Regions from separate parts of the Microbacterium sp. zg.B48 genome, predicted to be linked through region 1. Evidence: predicted binding sites of a transcription regulator. Region 1 holds the regulator's gene; the other holds the start of a gene.
The links. The regulator HrcA, encoded in region 1, represses chaperone genes, less so after heat shock. The targets are predictions, from matches to a motif close to TTNGCACTCGNNNNNNNCGAGTGCNAA.
Positions count from the first base shown of each region.

Region 2: the regulator HrcA is predicted to act here: its motif matches at 9,859-9,885, upstream of groL (chaperonin GroEL).

Region 1 covers NZ_JANJFE010000021.1:17,714-29,363, reverse strand. The annotation lists gene NQ152_RS16825 (HIT domain-containing protein) at 1-207, opposite strand, end outside; gene NQ152_RS16820 (16S rRNA (uracil(1498)-N(3))-methyltransferase) at 248-997, opposite strand; gene dnaJ (molecular chaperone DnaJ) at 1,001-2,116, opposite strand; gene hrcA (heat-inducible transcriptional repressor HrcA) at 2,171-3,211, opposite strand; gene hemW (radical SAM family heme chaperone HemW) at 3,298-4,509, opposite strand; gene NQ152_RS16800 (DUF1990 family protein) at 4,509-5,156, opposite strand; gene lepA (translation elongation factor 4) at 5,209-7,062, opposite strand; gene NQ152_RS16790 (alpha/beta fold hydrolase) at 7,168-7,887, shown strand; gene rpsT (30S ribosomal protein S20) at 8,005-8,265, shown strand; gene holA (DNA polymerase III subunit delta) at 8,326-9,366, opposite strand; gene NQ152_RS16775 (ComEC/Rec2 family competence protein) at 9,376-11,650, opposite strand, start outside.
Region 2 covers NZ_JANJFE010000003.1:286,857-298,506, reverse strand. The annotation lists gene treS (maltose alpha-D-glucosyltransferase) at 1-287, opposite strand, end outside; gene NQ152_RS03325 (hypothetical protein) at 400-660, opposite strand; gene NQ152_RS03320 (carboxymuconolactone decarboxylase family protein) at 804-1,358, opposite strand; gene NQ152_RS03315 (oxygenase MpaB family protein) at 1,598-2,473, shown strand; gene NQ152_RS17220 (FAD-dependent oxidoreductase) at 2,481-3,689, opposite strand; gene NQ152_RS03305 (Rieske 2Fe-2S domain-containing protein) at 3,686-4,042, opposite strand; gene NQ152_RS03300 (hypothetical protein) at 4,171-4,464, opposite strand; gene NQ152_RS03295 (hypothetical protein) at 4,682-5,317, opposite strand; gene NQ152_RS03290 (DMT family transporter) at 5,434-6,351, shown strand; gene NQ152_RS03285 (nitroreductase family protein) at 6,355-6,999, opposite strand; gene msrB (peptide-methionine (R)-S-oxide reductase MsrB) at 6,996-7,403, opposite strand; gene NQ152_RS03275 (DUF2332 domain-containing protein) at 7,492-8,475, shown strand; gene NQ152_RS03270 (DUF3263 domain-containing protein) at 8,485-8,736, shown strand; gene NQ152_RS03265 (LytR C-terminal domain-containing protein) at 8,810-9,385, shown strand; gene NQ152_RS03260 (cold-shock protein) at 9,512-9,715, shown strand; gene groL (chaperonin GroEL) at 9,921-11,540, shown strand.

The DNA of each region.
Region 1 (11,650 bases):
CAGCCCGACCAGCTCGGCGAGCAGGTCGGGATCGCCCGCCGCCAGCTCCACGACGTTCCGGTATTCGTCGGACTTGGGGATCACCAGCAGGTGCACGGGCGCACGGGGCGCGATGTCGCGGATCGCGAACGCGTTCTCCGTCTCGGCGATGATCTCCGAGGGGATCTCGCCGTTCAGGATGCGGGTGAAGATCGACGGTTCGCTCATCCGGCCAGTCTACCGGCGGGGCACCTGCCGCGGCGGGCGCTCACCAGCGTCCCAGTGCGGCGTTGAGGACGGCCAGGGCCGCAGGACCGGCGGTCGAGGTGCGCAGCACGGTGTCCCCCAGTCGGGCCGCGGTCGCCCCGGCGCGCTGCAGGAGCAGCAGCTCTTCCGGAGCGATGCCGCCTTCTGGTCCGACGACGAGGATCACCTCGCGCGTTCGGGGGCTCAGGCTCAGAGCGCTCAGGCGCAGGTCGGCGGAGGGCTCGAGGACGATGACGTGGGATGCCGCGGCGCGCGCCGCCAGCTCGGCGGCCGTCGCCAGCGGTGCGACGTCCGGAACCCACGCCCGGTGCGCCTGCTTGGCGGCTTCGCGCACGATCGCCGCCCAGCGAGTGCGGCCCTTGTCCGCCTTCGCCGCGTCCCACCGGGAAACGCTCCGGGCGGCCTGCCACGGGAGGATCTCGTCGACTCCGAGTTCGGTCGCCGCCTGGACCGCAAGCTCATCGCGATCCCCCTTGGCCAGCGCCTGGGCGAGCACGATGCGCGGGACGGGAGCGGGGATGTCGGCGCGCGCCGTGATCCGCACCACCACCTCTCGAGGCGACACAGATTCGCACTCCCCCGACAGCCACGTACCTCGGCCATCGCCAACGGTGACGCCCTCACCGACCCGGACTCGGCGGACCGCCGCCGCGTGATGCGCCTCGGCGCCGGTCAGCAGAACCGTGTCACCGGGCTGCGCCTCCACCGCGCTGCGCTGGACGACCTCCGGCAGCAGGAAGTGCAGCGCCACCGGTCATCCGTTCCGGAAGCGGTCGCGCAGCTTCGCGAACAGTCCCTGGTGGAATTCGGCCAGTCGCGGCGGCGGGGACTTGGTCCGCTTGGCGAACTCTTCGACCAGGGCGCGCTCCTTGGCATCCAGCCGGGTGGGCGTGACCACGTGAACGCCCACGCGCAGGTCGCCGCGCTGCGTGCCCCGCAGCGGGGTGATGCCGCGACCCTTGATGGTCAAGACGTCGCCGCCCTGAACCCCCGGTCGGATCTCCAGGTCGACAGGTCCGTCGAGGGACTCGATGGTGGTGGTGGTGCCCAGGATCGCATCGGGCATCGACACCTCCAGCGTCGCGAGCAGGTCGTCCCCGTCACGGCTGAACTCCTCATCCGGCGAGACGGTGACCTCGATGTAGAGATCGCCGTTGGGACCGCCGGCGGGGCCGACCTCGCCGGACCCGGGAAGCTGCAGCCGCAGACCCGTCTCCACGCCGGCGGGGATGTCGAGCGAGACGGTGCGTCGGGCGCGGACGCGGCCCTGGCCCTGGCAGGTGGCGCACGGGTAGGGGATCGTCGTGCCGTAACCCTGGCAGACGCCGCACGGCTGGCTGGTCACGACGTTTCCGAGCAGGCTGCGCACGGTGCGCTGCACGTGGCCGGACCCGTGGCAGATGTCGCACGTGACGGGGGACGTTCCGGGCTGGGTGCACGATCCGTGGCACGTGTCGCACAGCACCGCGGTGTCCACGTCGATGTCCCGATGCACGCCGAACACGACGTCCTTCAGGTCCAGGGTCACCCGGACCAGCGCGTCCTGCCCGCGCTCACGACGGGACCGCGGCCGTCCGGCGCGCTGGCCTCCCCCGGACCCGAAGAAGGTCTCGAAGATGTCGCCGAAGCCGCCGAAGCCCTGCGCGCCGCCGCCGAAGGGCGAATCGTTCCCGCCGACGTCGTAGCGCGCCCGCTGATCGGGGTCGCTCAGCACGTCGTACGCGTGGGTCACGAGCTTGAATCGCTCGGAAGCGTCATCTCCGGGATTGACGTCGGGATGAAGCTCCCGCGCAAGACGCCGGTACGCCTTCTTGATCTCGTCCGGGGTCGCGTCGCGCGCAACTCCGAGGACCTCGTAGTGGTCGACCACAAATCGCCTTCCTGTCCGCGCGTCGCGCGGGATCATCTGGTTCCGGATGCCGCGTCAGCGGGCACTCTCGTCTTCGTCGAGCATCCGGGTGAGATAGCGCGCGACGGCTCGTACCGCCGCGAAATTCGTCGGATAGTCCATCCGCGTGGGGCCGAGCAGGCCGACCCTGGCCCGAGCGCCGGTGGCGTCGTATTCGCTCGCCACGACCGATGCCTCGGCCAGCCCGAACGGCTCGTTCTCCCGACCGATGCTGGCCGCCAGACCGTGGTCGTCCGCCACCATCTCGCTCATCAGCTTCATGAGGGTCACCTGCTCCTCGATCGCCTCGAGCAGCGGATAGATGCTCCCTCGGAAGTCCGCCTCGCTGCGCGCGAGATTGGCTGCGCCGGCCATGACGAGCCGGTCGTGGCGGAATTCCTCGAGCTCTTCGGCGAGGACCCGCACGATCGCCGCGGTCGCCACGTCCGGTGGCGTCGGCGACGGGTCATCCTGTGCCAGGCGCTCCTGCACGCGCTGGACGCCCTCACGCACAGGCAGGCCGACCACGAGGGAGGCGACCTCGGCGCGCACCCGAGCCAGATCCTCGTCGTCGAACTCGTCTCGGACCAACGCGAGCCGCTGCGAGACCCGGCCGGTGTCGGTCACCACGATCACCAGGATGCGCCCGCCGCCGAGCTGCACCAGCTCGACGTGCGAGATCGTGGCGCGCGCGAAGGACGGGTACTGCACGATGGCGACCTGACCGGTCAGCTGAGTCAGCGCACGCACCGTCCGCGCCAGCACGTCGTCGAGGTCGCCGGGGCCATCGAGGAACGCCGAGATCGCGCTGCGCTGGGCCGGCGACAGGGGCCGCACTTCGGCGAGATGATCGACGAAGACGCGATAGCCCTTGTCGGTGGGGACGCGACCAGAGGAGGTGTGCGGGGCTGCGATCAGCTCCTCGTCCTCCAGCAGGGCCATGTCGTTGCGGATCGTCGCTGCGGACACGCCGAACGCGTGGCGTTCCACGATGGCCTTGCTGCCGACCGGCTCGCGCGTGTCGACGAAGTCCTGAACGATCGCCCGCAGCACCTGCAGTCCTCTGTCGGTGACCATCTCGCCTCCCCACGCGCTCGAATTGGCACTCCTACGATCTGAGTGCCAATTCTACCGGATCGCAGACGCGGCGAGCGGGATGCTCCTCAGTCGGTGAGGGCGCGCACCACGGCGTCCGCCAGCAGCCGGCCCCGACGGGTCAGCACGATGCGACCGTGCACGGCCGCGGAACCGTCGATCAGACCGTCGGCGATGAGGGCGGCGACCGCGTGGCGGCCCTCGCCGAGCAGTTCGGAGATGGGCAGTCCCTCCCGCACGCGCGTGCGCAGCAGCACGCTCTCCAGCGCCCGTGCTGCGGCATCCGGTCGCTCGCGCGCCGCGGCGGGCGACTCGCCCGCCGCCAGGCGCTGGGCGTACGCGGCGGGATGCTTCACATTCCAGAAGCGCACGCCGGCCAGGTGGCTGTGGGCACCGGGACCGAAACCCCACCAGTCCGCACCCTGCCAGTAGGCCATGTTGTGCCGGGAGCGGTGCGCCGCATCGCGGGTCCAGTTGGACACTTCGTACCACTGGTAGCCGGCGCTTTCGAGCAGGTCGTCTGCAAGCTCGTACATGTCCGCCTGGAGGTCGTCATCGGGTGTGACGACCTCGCCGCGGCGGATCTGGCGCGCGAGCTTGGTCCCCTCCTCCACGATGAGCGCGTAGGCCGAGATGTGATCCGGCTGCAGCGCCGCGGCCGCCTCGAGCGAAGCCCGCCAGTCCGCCAGCGACTCGCCCGGCGCTCCGTAGATCAGGTCCAGGCTCACGTCCAGTCCCGCATTCCGCGCGGCCTCGACCGCGGTGCGGACGTTCCCGGGTACGTGGGTGCGATCCAGCGCCGCGAGAACGTGCGGGACCGCGGACTGCATCCCGATCGACAGCCGGGTCACCCCGGCCGCGGCGAGCATCGACGCGGTCGCGCCGGTCACCGTGTCCGGGTTGGCCTCGACGGTGATCTCGGCATCCGGCGCGATGCCGAACGTCGAGCGGACACCCTCGAGCATGCGCACCAGGTCACCCGGTGGGAGCAGCGTCGGCGTGCCCCCGCCGAAGAACACGGTGGCGGCGGGGCGGGGCGGACCGATCTGGGACAGCACCCGACCGGCCAGCTGCACCTCCTGCAGCAGAGTGTCGGCGTACTGGTCCTGGCGCGCCCCGCGCAGCTCATCCGCGGTGTAGGTGTTGAAGTCGCAGTATCCGCACCGCACGCGGCAGAACGGCACGTGCAGATAGACGCCGAACTGCGCAGCGGGATCGATGGTCGCCGGAACGGACCCGTCCCGCGGCACGGGCTCACCGAGCGGGAGCGCCGATCCCATCAGGGCGTGGTGTACAGGGGCGAGATCGCGCGGAGGTAGCGCGTGAACAGCTCGCGGCGGCGGCGGCGGACCAGACGGGGGAAGACGCGGTAGAGCAGCGCGGAGGGCGCGTCGAACGCGCGCACGGTGAACCACACCTCATCGTTGTCGTACCACTGCACCATGAACGATTCCTCGCCGCTCACGACCGATCCGCTGACGGTCCCCAATGCGAAACCGACCCGCCGAGGCTCCTCGATCGCGAAGATGACGCGCAGCTCCCCCCCGACGCTCATGCCGCGGACACGACCGTCGACACGGACGGTGGTGCCCGGCCCGACGTACGGCGTACCGTCCGAGTCGAAGCGCTGATCCGCTTCGAGCTTGCTGGGGGCGAGCGGATTGCCTTCCGAATCGAAACTGACCCCGGAGTACATCGGCCCCGCGGCGGGTCGCACGTCGCTCAGCTCGAGTCCCGCGCCCCGCTGCGCACCCCAGGACAGGAGCGCGTCGCTCGCGCTCTCGAACCGCGCCTGGCCGCTGCCGATCCGCCAGGATTCCTCTGCGGGCAGGCTCCGCTCGGGCGGATAGTGCATCAGGTCTGCGGCCTGCGTCGCTCCCACGGCGGCATAGTCGACCGTCTCATCTCTGAAGGTCCCGCGGCGCATGGATTCCAGCCTAGTTCGGGTTCCTGAAGGCGTCATCGGACGCGTTCAGCAACTACTTCTTGTCTTTGGTCTCGGTGTCCCCCGACAGCGCGGCGATGAACGCCTCCTGGGGGACCTCGACGCGTCCGACCATCTTCATGCGCTTCTTGCCCTCCTTCTGCTTCTCGAGGAGCTTGCGCTTGCGGGTGATGTCGCCGCCGTAGCATTTGGCCAGGACGTCCTTGCGCATCGCGCGGATCGACTCGCGGGCGATGATGCGGGCGCCGATCGCGGCTTGGATGGGAACCTCGAACTGCTGACGCGGGATCAGCTTCTTCAGCCGCTCCGTCATCAGCACGCCGTACGCGTAGGCCTTGTCCCGGTGCACGATGGCACTGAACGCATCGACGGGCTCGCCCTGGAGCAGGATGTCGACCTTGACGAGGTCGGCCTCCTGGTGCCCGCTCGGTTCGTAGTCCAGCGAGGCGTAACCGGCCGTCTTGGATTTGAGGTGGTCGAAGAAGTCGAAGACGATCTCGCCGAGCGGGATGGTGTAACGGATCTCGACGCGATCCTCACCGAGGTACTCCATGCCCAGGAGGGTGCCCCGCCGTGACTGGCACAGCTCCATGATCGTGCCGACGTAGTCCTTCGGCGCGAGGATCGCGGCCTTGACCATCGGCTCGGTGACGCTGGCGATCTTGGTGCCCGAGGGGAACTCGCTGGGGTTGGTGACGGTGTATGTCTTGCCGTCGTCGGTGGTCACCTCGTAGGTCACCGACGGCGCTGTCGAGATCAGATCCAGTCCGAACTCGCGCTCCAGGCGCTCGGTGACGATCTCCAGATGCAGCAGCCCGAGGAACCCGCAGCGGAATCCGAACCCCAGCGCCACCGAGGTCTCCGGCTCGTAGTTGAGGGAGGCGTCCGAGAGCTTCAGCTTGTCCAGCGCCTCACGCAGCACGGGGTAGTCGCTGCCGTCGATCGGGTACAGGCCGGAGAAGACCATCGGCTTGGGATCGGTGTAGCCGGGCAGCGCGTCGTTCGACGGCTTGGCCGCGCTGGTCACGGTGTCACCCACCTTGGACTGACGGACGTCCTTCACGCCGGTGATCAGGTATCCGACCTCCCCCACGCCGAGACCGCGTGTGGGGGTGGGCTCGGGCGAGGAGACGCCGATCTCGAGCAGCTCGTGGACCGCGCGCGTGGACATCATCTGGATGCGCTCGCGGGGACTGAGCGACCCGTCGATCATGCGCACGTAGGTGATCACGCCACGGTAGGAGTCGTAGACCGAGTCGAAGATCATGGCGCGAGTGGGCGCAGTCGGATCCCCCTGCGGGGCGGGGATCTGCCGGATGACCTGGTCGAGCAGCTCTTCCACGCCCACGCCGGTCTTGCCGCTGACGCGCAGCACGTCCTCGGGCTTGCCGCCGATCAGGCTGGCGAGCTCTCTGGCGTACTTCTCGGGATCCGCGGCGGGCAGGTCGATCTTGTTCAGCACCGGGATGATCTGCAGATCGTTCTCCAGGGCGAGGTAGAGGTTCGCCAGCGTCTGCGCCTCGATGCCCTGAGCCGCGTCCACCAGCAGGATCGCGCCCTCGCACGCCGCCAGCGAACGACTCACCTCGTAGGTGAAGTCCACGTGGCCGGGGGTGTCGATCATGTTCAGAGCGTGCGTGACCCCGTCCAGCTGCCACGGCATCCGCACCGCCTGGCTCTTGATCGTGATGCCGCGCTCACGCTCGATGTCCATGCGGTCGAGGTACTGCGCACGCATGTCACGGTCGGAGACGACACCCGTCATCTGCAGCATGCGGTCGGCAAGGGTCGATTTGCCGTGATCGATGTGAGCGATGATGCAGAAGTTTCGGATCAGCTCAGGAGGGGTCGCGGACGGCTCGAGCGTGTTCAGGGCGCGCGGTGACATATGGGGGCCATTCTACGGGCCGAACGCGCCCCCATCGCTCCCCCGCCCCTTAACCCTCCGGCAGGAGTGCGCCGAGCGCATGTTCGTCGGCAATATCCTGGGCGGATGGTCGTCCAGGTCGTGCTCGTGCACGGCATCCGGACGTCCGCGACCATGTGGCGCGCGCAGGTGGCCGCTCTCCAGGAACGCGGCAATCCAGCGGTCGCGATCGATCTGCCCGGCCATGGCACCCGCATGGCCGAGGATTTCACGATCGAATCCGCTTTCGCCACGATCGATGCGGCGGTGAGGGAGGCTGCCGCACGCGGGCCGGTGCTGCTCGTGGGGCATTCCATGGGCGGCCTCCTGTGCATCGAATACGTGGGTCGGAACGACCCGCCGCCGGTCGCCGGGTTCGTCGCCGCCTCCTGCACGTCCATCCCGCGCGGAGTCGGTCTGCGCACCTACCGCCTGCTCGCGCGCGGCTTCGACTCCCTCCCCGACCGCGGGATGTGGCTGACGAACCGGATGCTGGAGCGGACCCTTCCGCCGGAGACCCGGGCCGACTTCGGCGCCGGCGGCTACGCGTTCGACATGCAGGACACCGCGCTGCGCAGTCTGTCGGTGCTGGATCTGCTCGCAGCGCTGGAGCGGATCACCGTGCCCCTCTGGTTCGTCAACGGCCAGTACGATCAGCTTCGACTCAATGAGCGGCTGTTCCAGCGGATCGCCCCGCACGCCGAGCTGATCGTGGTGCCGCGCACGAGCCATCTGGTCAGTGCCATGCGCCCGGGCGTGTTCAACGCCGTCCTGGGTCTGGCGATCACGACGGTCGAACGGACCTGATAGACTCGGTGATCGGCTTGCGTGTGGGTTGATTCCCTCACGTCCGTCGTGCGACAGCCCTCTTCTGTCACTCGACACTTCAGATCGATTCCTCCGAACGAAAGACCGTCGTCAAACGTGGCAAACATCAAGTCGCAGATCAAGCGCAACAAGACCAACGACAAAGCACACGAGCGCAACAAGGCCGTGAAGAGCGAGCTGCGCACGCAGGTGCGTCGCACCCGTGAGGCCATCGCCGCAGGCGACAAGGCCGCCGCCGAGAAGGCGCTCGCGAAGGCGACCAAGAAGCTCGACAAGGCAGCCAGCAAGGGTGTCATCCACGCGAACCAGGCTGCCAACCGCAAGTCGGCCATCGCGAAGCAGGTCGCAGCTCTCTGAGCTCACCTTTCACGACAAGCCCGTCCCCCTGGGGGCGGGCTTTCGGCTTTGTCCGCGTGCTCAGGAACTCCCGTAGGGTGCGCGAGTGGCGATGACGGTGATCAGCCGCTCCAGCGCGAAGATGCTGTCTCGTGAGCCGCCCTTGACCTCGGCGTCGGCGCGGGCCGCGGCCTGGATCGCCATCCCCAGCGACGCGTCCGACCAGCCGGTCAGATCGCGGCGGGCGCGATCGACCTGCCAATCCTTCAGCCCCAGGCGGGCCGCGAGAGCGGATGCGGGTTCCCGGTTGCCGGCGACCCGGGCCATCGTGCGCAGCTTGGAGGCGATGGCGGCCACCAGCGGTACCGGATCGGCGCCCGACGCCAGCGCGTGGCGCAGCGACACCAGCGCATCGCCGTAGCGTCCGGCGATGGCGGTGTCGGCGACCGCGAACGCCGAGGTCTCCACCCGCCCGCCGTAATAACGTTCGACGACGTCCGCGGTGACATCTCCCGGCACATCCGAGATGAGCTGCTGGCACGCTGCCGCGAGCTCGGTCAGATCGTCTGCGAACGCCGAGACGAGCGTGCGCAGCGCCCCCGGGGCGATGCGCTTGCGCGCCGCGGCGAACTCGCCGGCTGCGAAGTCGAACCGGTCGGAATCGCGTTTGACGGCCGGACAGGCGATCTCGATCCCGCCGCCCTGGCCGGCCCGGACGGCGTCCAGGAGCTTCTTGCCGCGCACCGAGGCTCCGGTGTGCCGCAGCACGACGGTCGCGCCGTCCTGCGGCACAGCCAGGTAGCTGACCGCCTCGGCGAGGAACGCGTCCGAGCACTTCTCGACCCCGGTGATGCGCACCAGGCGCGGCTCGCCGAACAGCGATGGCGAGGTGACCGCCAGCAGGGTGCCCGCCTGATAGTCATCCGCGCGCAGATCGGTGACCTCGAGGCTGGGATCCTCGGCGCGAAGATACTCGCGGATCCCCGCGATGGCCCGTTCCGCGCAGATCTCCTCGGGACCGGACACCAGCACGACCGGTGCCGGCTGCGGGGTGCGCCAGGACACCTGCGGGATGCTCGTCCGGGCGCGCCCGGCCGGGGTCCGTCGGGTGCTGGTCGCCATGCTCCCAGCCTACCCAGCCGGCCCGACGTCGCTTCCGCGCTCGCGCCACACCCGCAGAGCCTCTCCGTCCCGCCACACCGCGATCGCCCCCGCCCGGTCCGTACGTGCGATGCGCGCCCCGAGTAGGCTCAGCGCGTCCAGCACCTCGGCGCGCGGATGGCCGTACCTGTTCTCGCCCACCGTGATCAGGGCGAGCGCAGGCTGCGCCCCGGCGTACAGGTCGGGATCCTGATCGGCGCTCCCGTGGTGGGCGACCTTCACGAGGTCGTACGGCGGATCGAGCACGGCCGAGGCGGCGAGCGCCCGCTGCGGGGAGGCCGACAGGTCGCCGAGGAACAGCGCGGCCGGCATGCCGCCGCCGCGCACGTCCAGCACCACGCTGGCATCGTTGCCCGCCTCGAATGCGCGACTGCGCGGTGGCGGCCAGAGCACCCGCCAGCGCGCATCGCCGAGGCTCCCGGTCAGTCCCGCCCGGGCGGAGACCATCCGCGCGCCGCCGCCCTCGAGGAGCGAGAGCACCGCCGAGGCTTCGGGCGATCCCGCAGGTCCGTGCAGGGCGGTTCCGACGCGGTCCGCGACAGCGGCGACGCCCCCGACATGGTCCAGGTCGAAGTGGGTGAGCAGGAGCAGGTCGATGCGCTGAACTCCGGCACGTGCCAGGCATGCCTCCAGGCGAGCCGGCTCCGGGCCGGCATCGACCAGCGCCACGGCCTGGCCCGAGCGCAGCAGCACCGCATCGCCCTGACCCACGTCGCACGCCAGGATGCTCCACGAAGACGGGAGCGTCCACCGCCCCGCCACGGAGCTCAGGGCGGCACCTCCGGCCGAGACACCGGTGACGGCGGCGAGCAGGAACACCGCGACGAGCCGGACCCGGCGCTGCCGGGTCGACCCGGTCGGCGGCAGCGCGATCGCGATCGCGACGGCGCTGCCGACCACGGCCAGGCAGAGCACGCCCGGCCAGCCCGACAGCCACGGGATCTGGTCGCCCGGAAGCGCACTGAACGTGGTGGCTGCGCCGGCGATCCAGGATGCCGGAAGCCAGGCGAGGGCCGTCAGGCCGGACTGCAGCCACGGCAGCGGCGCGGCGACGCACGCGGTCAGTCCGAGGACCGTCGCGATCGGCGCCGCCGGCGCAGCGAGCAGATTCGCCAGCACCCCGTAGAGCGGAACGCTCGGCGTGACCCCCAGCAGCAGCGGACCGCAGGCCAGCTGCGCTGCCAGCGGCACCGACAGCGCGAGCGCCAGCGGGCGCGGCATCCATCGCTCCAGGCCGGCCGCGAGGGGCCGCGCGAACAGCAGCAGCGAGGCGGTGGCGACGGTGGACAACGCGAACCCGAGCGATCCCGAAAGCCACGGATCCCCGACGAGCAGCACAGTGACGGCGAGCGAAAGCACGCCCATCCCCATGCCGGTGCGGCCCAGGAGCACGCCCAGCATCGCGATGCCTGCCATTGCCGCAGCCCGCACCACGCTCGGCTCGGCCGTGACCAGCAGGACGAACCCGAACAGGGCCGCCGATGCGACAGTGACCCGGGCGCGGCGCGACCCCCCGACGGCCGCGACGGCTCCGAAGGCGAGACCCACGACGATCGCGCAGTTGGATCCGGACACCGCGGTCAGGTGCGAGAGGGAGGATCGCTTCATCGCCGCGTCCAGCTCGGCGGACACGGCGGAGGTGTCCCCGACCGCCAGCCCCGGGATCAGCTCCGCCCCGGGCGCGGGCAGCCCCCCGGCCGCGCGGACCAGGCCTCGCCGCAGCTCGCCCGCCACGGCGAGCACCCCCTGAGGCGCAGACAGCACCCGCACGCCGCGTGAGGCGTTCACGGCCAGCACAGCGCGGGCACCCGAAGCCCCAGGGCGTGCCGTCCCGCTCACCTCGACGGCCGAGCCGACATCCAGCAGCGGCGCACGGTCCACCCGGGACGGCTGCACACGGACCGTGACGTCGATGCGGACGGCGTCCGCCACCGCCCCGGTGCTGACATGTGTCGCCACCGCATCGAACTCCCATTCCCCGCTCGCACGCGTCTCCACCTTGCCGGCCACCGTCGCGTCGAAGACCACCGCCCTCCCCCCGCCCAGTGCGAACCGCTCCACCTCCGCGCGCGCCGGCTGGGCCAACGCCACATGGGAGCCCACCGCCGCCGAGGCAGCCAGCAGCAGTGCCAGGACCACCGCCGCCCGCATCCGTCGCCGGCGCACTCGAGGTGTGCGGTGCTCGCGCCGAGCAGCCGCCAGCAACCCGCACAGCGCCGCCAGGCACGCGCCCCACAGCGCCAGC
Region 2 (11,650 bases), on a different contig from region 1:
CGCGCCAGCACGTCGGCGTCTTTGAGCATCGCCTGGCGCACCAGCCACTCGACGTACGACGGGTTGGTGCCGTTCGCCGTGCGCGGGTCCGTCCTGATCCGGCGCACGCTGCTGCCGCGAAGGTGGTCACGCGGGCGCAGCCGTCGGGGTCGCGCGGGATAGCGCTGCTCGTCGTAGCTGATCTCGGGCGTCTCCGGATCCAGGCCTTCACCGTCTGACGCGTTCACTGCGGCCAGGTCGATGGGGCCGGTGTACAGGTCATCAAGCTGCTGCTCGTCGGGTGCCATTCTTCAACGCTAGAGGTCCCGCAGCTTCGCCTGGAGGGGGTGGTACAGCTGATCTCGAGGCACTAAGGGGTTTGACGCGTACGATGCCGGGTGGACGGGCGAGGAGCACTCATCAGCGTGCGGCTGATGAGATGACCGCGCGCTGTGCCACCGTGAGCGTGCCGTACCGCCCGATGCCGTTCGAGTCGCGGTCGACCGCGACGAATGACCCCGTCCCCGTGAGGACCACAGCCCCCAGCAGTGCACCGGATCGGCGGGCGACGTAGGAGCCTGGCTCCACCTCCACCCACGACGCCGACGCGGGACGGCGAAGCGGCTTCGCCGGAGCCGGCGCCATCGGATTTTTGCCTGTCAGCACCTCGGACAAGTTCATCGGCTGCTCCCCACTCTGTGTGGAGTCGGCCAGGGTCCGGGGGCGACCTACGCCAATTTTACGCTCGTCCTTTCACCGGGGCAAGGATCTGCGCAGGCGCGCCGCGCGATCTCGGGCACCCGGTGTTGCGCGGCCGCTTCGCCTCATCCCACCCGGAACACCCGCAGCTGCAGTGCAAGTGTGGAGTAGTACCCGACCAGAGCGGTGAGCTCGAAGATGCCGTCCTCGCCGATGACCGCGGACGCCTCATCCCACGCGTCCTGCGGAAGATCGCCGGCCAGCAGCGCGACGGTCGCGCGGCCGACGACACCCTCGGCGGCGGTGAATCCCGACACGTCCAGCGCACGGATCGCGGCGAGTTCGTCGTCGGTGAAGCCGATCGCGCGCGCAATCGCTTCATGTGACTCCCGCTCGAAGGCGCTGTCCGCGTGGGCTGCGACCAGCAGGATCGCAAGCTCCCGCATCCGGTCGCTGAGTCGGGTGCGATAGCGGATGGCGGCACCGAGCTCCTGCTGGGCGGTGCCGACGGCGGGGGAGCGGAGCATCAGGTCGAACGGGCCGCGCAGCGATCCGTCGGCGGCGGTGAGGGCGAAGTGCTGGGTGCCCGCGGCGCGCGGTCCGCCGGTGATCGTCTCGTAGAGCTCCCGCTGATCGGGGGTCAGCTCGCCAGGGGTGAGTGAACGAACACGAGCTGCCATGCGGGTTCCCCTCCGGATCGTGCGGAATACGGGCGACCGACTATACCTGTCCACCCAAATGCCCCTTTCGCCATGTAACAGGATGAATCTCCGGAATGTCGCGGAAGGAGCACGGTCTTTCGGGGTCCTTCCGGACCGATAGGTTCGAAACGACGCACCAGGCCCGATGACGCACCGTGCGAGGTCGAGGTCGAATGGCGCAGGGGCGCCGGGTGGTCGTTCCGAAAGGGGAACATGCAATGACGGACGTCTACCCGAGCCGCTCGCTCGCCGACGCACCACGCGCTGATGACGGCTATTACGGCCCCGACAGTGTCTCGTGGCGGGTCTTCTCGGATCCCGGTTCGGCGCTGGGTGCCAAGAACGCCATATTCCTGCAGATGCTCGAGGCGGGAATGATGACGCACTTCGAGCGCGTCTCGATGACCACCGAAGGCCCGGAGGCGATGGCAGCCCGGTTCGACCGGACGTCGGCTTATCTTCGCGATGCGGTGTTCGCCGACAAGGCGCATTCGGATGCCGCGGCAGCCCACGTCGACATGCTTCACGAGCGATCCAGCTGGACCAACCCCGAAACCGGGGAGGTCGTGAGTGCGAAGCAGCCGGCGTGGCAGCGCTGGACGTGGTGGACCTACATCTGGTCGGCGGTGCGCGGCTATCAGGAGTTCGGACCGGGCCTTTCTGTGGCGGATGCCGATCGGGTCGTCGTCGAGTCCCGGCTGGGCGCCCAGAAGCTGTTCGTGCCCGGGCCGTATTTCGATACGTTCGCGGAGCTGGACGAGTACATCCGGGCCGACCTGAACAGCAAGTCGCTGACCATCTTCGCCGCGCTCGCCGGCCACTCGCTTCGTCATCCCGACGTGAAGGGCCCCGTGGCGAAGTGGGTGACGCGTCAGGTGCTGAACGGCGTGCTCTCGCTGCTGCCGCCGAACGCGCTGCTCTTCTACGCGCTGGAGGATCGCAGCACGAAGGAGCTGGCGCGAGGTGCCCGGTTCACGAAGTGGATCGCGAAGCTCTCCCGCAAGAATCAGACCGCGGAACAGCTCATCGCGCAGGCCATCGGCGACTCCATCGCCAAGCCCTATCAGAAGGTGCGTGTCAAGAAGGCCGCCTGAACGACGGTCACCCGCGGGGGAGCAGTGAGCGCAACGGCACTCCCGGGTCGGAGAGCTGGTCGACGCTGACGGCGACGGAGCGATCGATCAGCCGCCGTGCCGCGCGCACCGCCATCGGGTCATCGACGCTGGCCGCGCCGAGCAGTCGATCGCCGTCGATCCGGAACGCGGTCGGGTGGGGGCCGGGCCGGACGACTTCACGCCCGTCCCCGGCCATGTCGCCGACCACTTCGATGTGGTGTCCGTAGCGGTCCGACCAGAACCAGTCCGCTCCGCGCGGGTCGGGCGCGGTACCCAGGATCGCCGCCGCGACCGCCCGGCCATCCAGCCTCGCCGCTTCCCAATGCCCCCGGGAGGCGGCGAGGCCGCCCGGCAGGCGCCGGCGCGTCGCGTCGCCCACGGCGAAGATCCCCGCCGCGGAGGTGCGCCCCGCGTCGTCGACGACGATGCCCTCGTCGACGTCGAGCCCGGCATGATCGGCGAGCGTGGTGTCGATGACGATCCCGGTTCCGACCAGCACGCCGTCCACGTCGACGCAGCCGCCTCCGGTGAGCTGGACGCGGAGCTCTCCGCCCTCCGCGGCCGTGACAGCGGTGACCCGGTCCGTGCGCGTGTCGACGCCGTGATCGGCGTGCATGGCGTGCAGGTACCCCGCCATCGTCGGGCCGAAAGCGCGCACGCCCGGCACCTGGTTCGGGTCGATCAGCACGACCGGTGATCCGGCCTGGTGCAGCGCCGCCGCCGCTTCGGCGCCGATGAGTCCGGCGCCGACCACGGCGACTCTGCGACCGAGGAGCCCCTGCAGGGTCACCGCATCGGCGTAGGTCCTCAGCGTGCTCACACCCGGCAGGGCAGCACCTGGAAAGGCGGGCACGCGTGCGAACGCGCCGGTGGCCAGCACGACGGCGTCGGCCGCCACGGCGGCGCCGTCGTCCAGAGTCACGGACAGGTCTGCGGCATTCAGGGCGGTGGCCGTGCGGCCGACGCGCGTCTCGATGCGCAGTTCGGCGAGCTTGGCGTCATCGGCGAACCGCAGCGCATCCAGGGGCGTGTGGTCGACCAGCGCCGTCTTGGACAGCGGGGGCCGGTCGTAACAGGCGGCCTCGCGTTCGATGATGACGATCGCGTCGTCGTAGCCGCCTTCGCGCAGAGAAGCGGCGACGGTCCAACCAGCGATCCCTCCACCGACGATGACGACTCGTCGGTGTCCGCTCACGCGAGGCGCTCGGGGTTCGGGGTGAGCATCAGATCCTCACCCACGACCTCGATGGTGTGCGCGGCGACGCCGCGCGGTGCCGGCGGGGAGAGCACCGCGCCGTCGGCGAGCCGGAAGGTCGATGAGTGCAGCGGGCACTCCACACAGCCCGCCTCGATCCATCCCTGCGCGAGCGAGGTCTGTTCGTGGGTGCAGGTGTCATCGATCGCGAAGTAGCGTCCGCCGCTGAAGATCACTGCGATGTCATCCTGTGTGCCGGCGGTTGCACGCGGCACCACCAGCGCCTCGTCCTCGCCGATGTCGCCCACGACACCCACCTTGATCGAATTCCCCGTCTGCGTCGGCATGCCCATCCGGTCACCGTATCAGCGCCCGATTGCCGTGCTCGCACACGCCGGTGGATGCCGCGCCGCACAGACCGCGTGCGCTCCACCTGCGTGGGCGCGCGGGTGTGCGCTGCGGCTTTCGGCGCTCGGCCGGGTCACCCCGCCATCATCGAGCGCGCCGTCACCGGGCGCCGGTGCGGAATCGGCGTGGGTTTCGTGGATGCCGAGACCGTCCGTGCGACATCTTCCAGAACACCCGCGATCGACGGGTACCGGTCCGGTAACGCCAGCTCTCGCAACCAGATCACCTCGACCTCGAGCTGGCTGATCTCATCGACGCATGCGACCGTGCGGCGCGGATCGTTGAATGCGAACCAGTTGTCGTTGATCACCCATTCCGTCGCTGTCAGCCGCTTCAGTTCGAACCTGGAGTCCACCGCTCTTGCCATGACCACTCCCAAGTCAGGTCCCAGCCCTGACGGGCGACGCGCCACCTGACCACCGGCGGAGGCCCGTTGACGCCCGACGGGTCGCCGACCACGGCCTGCGGAGGCCACCTTGCCTCGCTGCGCGACCTCGACGGCTCAGCCCACTCGTCGGACGTCACCCTGAGGATAACCCCGTCCGCTCGGCGCGGCAATGGATGCGGCGTCCGGTTCGGCTGCCTCAGCGGCCCGGCTCGAAGACCAGCGTCACGAGGGTCGTGCCGCCGTCGCGATGGAACAGAAGCTGCGCGGTGACCTGAGCGCCGCCATCGGAAGGACCGACGGTCGCCGTGAAGGCGTCTTCGGTCCCGTCCCGGTTGAAACGGGCGAGCTCCTCGTCCAGGGCGGTGACCTGCTCCTCATTCCAGCCGACCGTCGGGGCCAGCGCGCGGACGTGGGCGAGCGCATCGAACCACGTCCCGGGGCTGTCCAGGGTGACCGCCACCGACGCGAGCTCACCGTCCTGGGTCGTCGCGGTCAACGCGGCGGTGTCGTCGATGACGTAGACGTCGTCGCGGCCGGCGATGACCGCCCGCACCGGGCGGCGGAACTGCGCCGACTTCTCCACGTCGGCGCCCATGCCCAGCTGGTCGGCAGGCAGCGCGCCCTCGCCGATGCGCACCCGGACGATGCCCTCCACATTGGCGTAGTCGAATCCCGCGTCGGTGAGCATGCTGGAACCGTCCGGCGCCTTCTGGTCCGAAGATGCGGCCGGGTTCTCTTCGGCCCACCACGAACCCTGCACCGCGAAGGTCGCGACGACCACCAGCCCGATCACGAGCACGAGAATCGTGGCCGGCAGCCAGGTCAGTGACATGCGCCGGCGCCTGCTGACAGACACACTCCAGGGTAACCGCGGTGCCCGACACGGCGGCTGCCTGCCCGGCATCACGGCATGATGGGCACGTGACCCGCCGACGTCTGCCTGCCTGGATGTCGCTGGGCGGTGCGGTGCTCGTCGGGGTGCTGACCGCGGCACAGGCGCGCATCAACGGGCAGCTCGGTGTCCGCCTAGAGGACGGGCTCGTGGCCGGGGCCGTCTCGTTCGGGTCCGGCCTGCTGATTCTCATCGTCCTGTCCCTCGCACTCCCGGTCGGGCGTCGCGGATTCAGCGCGCTCGTCTCGGGGGTTCGTTCAGGCGGCATCCCGTGGTGGATGCTGGCGGGCGGCGCAGCCGGAGCCCTGACCGTGGCGACCCAGGGGATCGCCGTCGGCATCATCGGGGTGTCGCTGTTCACCGTGGGAGTGGTGGCCGGCCAGACGGTCTGCGGACTTGCGCTGGATCGTGCCGGCTACGGGCCGGCGGGAATCGTCGCGGTGACCCTGCCCCGCGTGGCCGGTGGGGCCCTCGCGCTGGTCGCGGTGGGAATCGCCGTGGTCGGCGATGGGCTCAGCGGCATCCCGCTGTGGCTGCTGCTGCTGACCCTGGCAACCGGTGTCGGCGTCGCGTGGCAGCAGGCGACCAACGGCAGGCTCAAGCAGCGCGTCGGGACACCGCTGACGGCGACGCTGGTGAACTTCATCGGCGGGACGCTCATCCTCGCCGCCGCCGCGGCCGTGCACGTCGCGGTGGTCGGGACCCCGGCGGCCGCGCCGACGGAGCCGTGGCTGTACTTCGGCGGCGCGATCGGCGTGGCCTACATCGTCCTGTCGGCAGCGCTGGTCGCACACACCGGTGTGCTGCTGCTCGGCCTCGGGGTGGTGGCCGGGCAGCTGATCGCCTCGTTCGTGCTCGACGTGCTCTGGCCGGCGCCCGCGGGTCCCGGGCTGGTGCAGGCGGTCGCCATGGTGGTCGTCGCGCTGCTGTCGGTCGTGGTCGCCACCGTGCCGTGGCGGCGTCTGCGACGCTAGCGGTCAGACCTCGTCGGCGGCGGCGTCGATGCGCTCGACCGTCGCTGTGTCCGCGGGCAGCCGGGTGAGGTGATGACGCGCATCGACGGCCTTGCGGCGTCCGAGCCGGGCGTTCGCCGGCTTGCCGCCGACGTACAGCCAGCCCAGGAGCTCCTCCCGCTTGCCCAGACCGTGCACCTTGGCGACCGCCTTGCTGCGGGTGTAGTGCCCGGTGCGCCAGATGACGCCCCAACCGGCCTCGTCCAGCAGCAGGCTCAGCGTGTGGGCGACACCGGCGGCGACGGCCTCCTGCTCCCAGCGGGGGACCTTGGCGTTTTTGCGGTAGCTGACCACGATGGCGATCAGCAGCGGCGCGCGCAGAGGCTTGGACGAAGAGCCCTTGTCGCCGTTGGCCTTGTTGATCGCCCTGCCCAGGCGCTCACGATCGGTTCCGCGCAGCTCGATGAGCCGCCACGGCTGCAGCGAGGAGTGATCGGCGACCCGTCCGGCCGCGGACACGAGGGTGAGCAGCTGAGACCGGGTGGGTGCGACGTCGGTCACTTTCGACCAGGAGCGCCGCGCCCGCACCGCCTCCAAGACCGGGGCCACGCGGCCCGCGGCTGCGCGCGACGCGCCGGCGGAGGGCGGAGGGGTCGCGGGGACGGTCATGTTCCGGATTCGGGAGTGAAATCGAGCGCGAGCGAGTTCATGCAGTACCGGTCGCCCGTGGGCGTGCCCACGCCATCCGGGAAGACGTGGCCCAGATGGGAGCCGCACGACGCGCAGCGCACCTCGGTGCGCAGCATCCCGTGGGTGCGATCTTCGATCAGCTCGACCGCCTCGGGACGCACCGACTCGTAGAAGCTCGGCCAGCCGCAGTGCGAGTCGAACTTCGTACCGCTCTGGAACAGCTCCGATCCGCACGCCGCGCACGTGTAGAGCCCGGCACGGCTCTCATCCAGAAGCTCACCGGTCCACGGGCGCTCGGTGGCGGCCTCTCGCAGCACCTCGTACTGCTCCGGAGCGAGTTCGGCGCGCCACTGCTCGTCGCTCTTCTGAACGCTGTAGGTCATGGGAGTCCCTCCTTAGCCAGCCTCCATTCTCCCGCACTGCAGCCGGTCACGTCGCGCTCAGCCGCCGTCTCACCACGAGAATGGGACGGTGGATGCCGCTGCCGTCGCCGAACGCTTCGAACGATTCGCGTTCGATGAGGCGATCGGACGGTCCGCCCTCTACGCCGACTGGGCCGCGGGCGTCGCGAGCGACCTCGCTGTGCAGGAGATCCTCGTGCGCATCCCGGCCGAGCGCCGGCAGCCGCCCCTCGTCTTCGCGGTCACCCGGATGCTCGGGGCGCCGGAGGATCCGTACCGGCAATGGCGGGAGTGGCTGATCGGGCATGCGGACGCCGTCGTGGCGGAATGCTCCCGGCGCACCCTGCAGACCAACGACCCGCTGCGGTGCGCCGCACTGCTGCCGGCGCTCAGCGGGCTGGAGGGCCCCCTGGCGCTGCTGGAGGTGGGGGCCAGTGCGGGTCTGTGCCTCTATCCGGACCGGTACTCCTACCGCTACCGCGGCGGACCCGCCCTGGATCCTCACGACGGTGTCTCGCCCGTGGTGCTCGAATCGGCCGTCCATGGGAGACCGCCGCTGCGGCTGCCGGATGTGATCTGGCGCGCCGGCATCGACCTGGCACCGCTGGATGCCTCGGATGCCGCTGACCGCCGGTTCCTGCTCAGCCTGGTCTGGCCGGGGGAGCAGGGCCGCGCGCAGCGGATCGAGGCCGCACTCGACCTGGTCTGCGCCGACCCGCCCCTGCTCGTACGCGGCGACGCGACCGTGCCCGGGGCGCTCGAGGAGCTCGCCGCCTCCGCCCCGTCGGAGGCGACGCTGGTGGTGACCACGCCGGGCGTGCTGCCGCACATCCCGCGGGCCGGCCGCGACCGCCTGCGCTCGATCATCGCCGCGATGGACGCGGTGTGGGTCTCGATCGACCCCCCGATGGTGCACCGGCAGTGGAATCGCGGCGCCGAGCGGGACGGGTGGGACGGTTTCGTCCTGACGCGCGACGGTGCGCCGCTGGCGACGGTCGACCCGCTCGGGGCTTCTGTGGAGTGGCGCACGGGTGGGGCGTCCGGACGGCGCTAGCGTGATGGCGTGCCCCTCAGCGACCGCGACCGTGCCATCCTCCGGTTCGAGGCGGAGTGGCGTCGGCACGCGGGGGCGAAGGAGGAGGCGATCCGGGCGGATCTGAATCTGTCACCGGCACGCTATTACCAGCTGCTCGGCCGGCTGATCGACACCGCCGACGCTCAGGAGCACGACCCGATGCTCGTGAAACGGCTCCGCCGCATCCGCGACGCGCGGCAGCAGGCCCGCCTCGCCCGCGCCTCCGGGGCTCCCCGGTAGTCGTATCGCCGCCGCGCAGGACCTCCATCGGCACGCCGCACGGGCTCCGGCCGCGGGCGGGTACCATCGGGGGGTGCCGAGAACGACCTTCCCGCGGGACCGCTTCGACGACCTTCCCGCGGATGCGGGCCGGGTCGGCGCCCATCGCGCCGAGAATCCGCGGATGCGCGGCTGGGTCGTGCTGTTCTGGGCGGTGTTGGCGACCGTCGTGCTGATCGCGGTCGGCATCTTCGGAACTCTTCTGGTCAGCGGCCGGGTGGTGCTGTTCCCGACCCCGGAGCCGACCGTCGCCCCCTTGCCGATCGTCACGCCGGTCGTGGACACCGCCTTCGACGTCCTGGTTCTGAACGCCACCCCGGAGTCGGGACTGGCGACGCAGACGAAGGACGTCGTCGTCGCCGCCGGCTGGGCCGAGGACACCGTGCTGGCCAGCGAGGCCGGTTCCACAGACTTCGCCGAGACGACGATCTACTACTACCTGCCCGAGGATGAGGCCGCCGCAGCCGGGCTTGCCGAGGTGATCGGCGGAGCCCGGATCGAGCAGAGCGACGTGTACCAGCCGGCAGAGGATCCGCAAGCGCGACAGTTGACGATCGTCATCGGACTGGATCGCACATCGACGCCGCCGGACGCCACTCCCGCACCGTGACGGCCACCCGTGTTTCACGCGGGTAAACAGTTCGATGCACGCGTGTCAACACTGGTCTCAGACCTGAATCGGCGCGCATCGGCGTGCATACGATGGCGGTGTTTCCCCGCAATCCAGGAGAGTCTCATGACCCAAGGCACCGTCAAGTGGTTCAACGCCGAGAAGGGCTTCGGCTTCATCACCGTGGCAGAGGGGCAGGACGTCTTCGTGCACTACTCCAACATCGACATGAGCGGATTCCGCGTCCTCGAGGAGGGCCAGGCCGTGGAGTTCATCGTGGGCACCGGCCAGAAGGGGCCCCAGGCGGAGTCCGTTCGCGTCGTAACCTGACTCCCTCGCGCCGACGCGCGGCGCCCCCCCCGGCGCGCGTCGGCCTGGTCCGACGGCCATGTGTTCGTCCCCGGCCCGGATGACGTCCGGAGTCGGCTTGCTCCCTGCGGCTTGCACTCGGTAGTGCCGAGTGCCAGAATGGATTAGCACTCGACACATCTGAGTGCTAAGAATTCGCATACGTCCGGGAGGGACGAGAAAACACATGGCTAAGATCATCGCTTTCGACGAGGAGGCCCGTCGTGGTCTCGAGCGCGGCCTGAACATCCTGGCTGACGCCGTCAAGGTGACACTGGGCCCCCGCGGTCGCAACGTCGTACTTGAGAAGAAGTGGGGCGCCCCCACGATCACGAACGACGGCGTCTCGATCGCCAAGGAGATCGAACTCGACGACCCGTTCGAGAAGATCGGCGCGGAGCTCGTCAAGGAGGTCGCCAAGAAGACCGACGACGTCGCTGGCGACGGCACCACCACCGCAACCGTGCTGGCTCAGGCACTTGTCCGCGAAGGCCTGCGCAACGTCGCAGCCGGCGCTGACCCCATCTCGCTGAAGCGCGGCATCGAGAAGGCCGTCCAGGCCATCTCGGACGAACTGCTCGCTTCGGCCAAGCCCGTCGAGTCCAAGGAGCAGATCGCGGCCACGGCATCGATCTCCGCGGCTGACACCACCATCGGCGACCTGATCGCCGAGGCGATCGACAAGGTCGGCAAGGAAGGCGTCGTCACCGTCGAGGAGTCGCAGACGTTCGGCACCGAGCTCGAGCTCACCGAGGGCATGCGCTTCGACAAGGGTTTCATCAACCCTTACTTCGTCACTGACCCGGAGCGTCAGGAAGCCGTCTTCGAAGACGCGTACATCCTGATCGCGAACCAGAAGATCTCCAACATCAAGGATCTCCTGCCGATCGTCGACAAGGTGATCCAGGACGGCAAGGAGCTCGTCATCATCGCCGAGGACGTCGAGGGCGAGGCGCTTGCGACTCTCGTGCTCAACAAGATCCGCGGCATCTTCAAGTCGGCGGCGGTCAAGGCTCCCGGCTTCGGCGACCGTCGTAAGGCGCAGCTGCAGGACATCGCGATCCTCACCGGTGGCCAGGTCGTCACCGAAGAGGTCGGTCTCAAGCTGGAGAACGCGACGCTGGATCTGCTCGGCCGCGCTCGCAAGGTGATCATCACCAAGGACGAGACGACCATCATCGAAGGTGCCGGCGACGCCGCTCAGATCGAGGGTCGCGTGACCCAGATCCGTCGCGAGATCGAGAACACCGACAGTGACTACGACCGCGAGAAGCTCCAGGAGCGTCTCGCCAAGCTCGCAGGTGGCGTTGCCGTCATCAAGGCGGGTGCGGCAACCGAGGTCGAGCTCAAGGAGCGCAAGCACCGCATTGAGGACGCTGTCCGCAACGCGAAGGCTGCGGTCGAAGAGGGCATCGTCCCCGGTGGTGGCGTCGCGCTGATCCAGGCAGGCAAGGTCGCGTTCGCGACGCTGAACCTGACCGGTGACGAGGCGACCGGCGCGAACATCGTTCGCGTGGCCATCGAGGCACCGCTCAAGCAGATTGCGCTGAACGCCGGTCTCGAGCCCGGTGTCGTCGCGAACAAGGTTGCCGAACTGCCCATCGGTCACGGCCTCAACGCCGCAACCGGTGAGTACGGTGACCTGTTCGCGCAGGGCATCATCGACCCGGCCAAGGTCACGCGCTCTGCTCTGCAGAACGCGGCCTCGATCGCCGCGCTGTTCCTCACCACCGAGGCCGTCGTCGCCGACAAGCCCGAGCGCGCAGCCGCTCCGGCCGGTGACCCGACTGGTGGCATGGACTTTTGACGCAACCCGGGTCGATGCCGCGCAGCGGCGTTGATGCGGGGCGGGTCAAGGTCGAGTAGGCCGCGCAGCGGCCATATCGAGACCCCGTCTCACCAGAAGAGCCCCTCCTT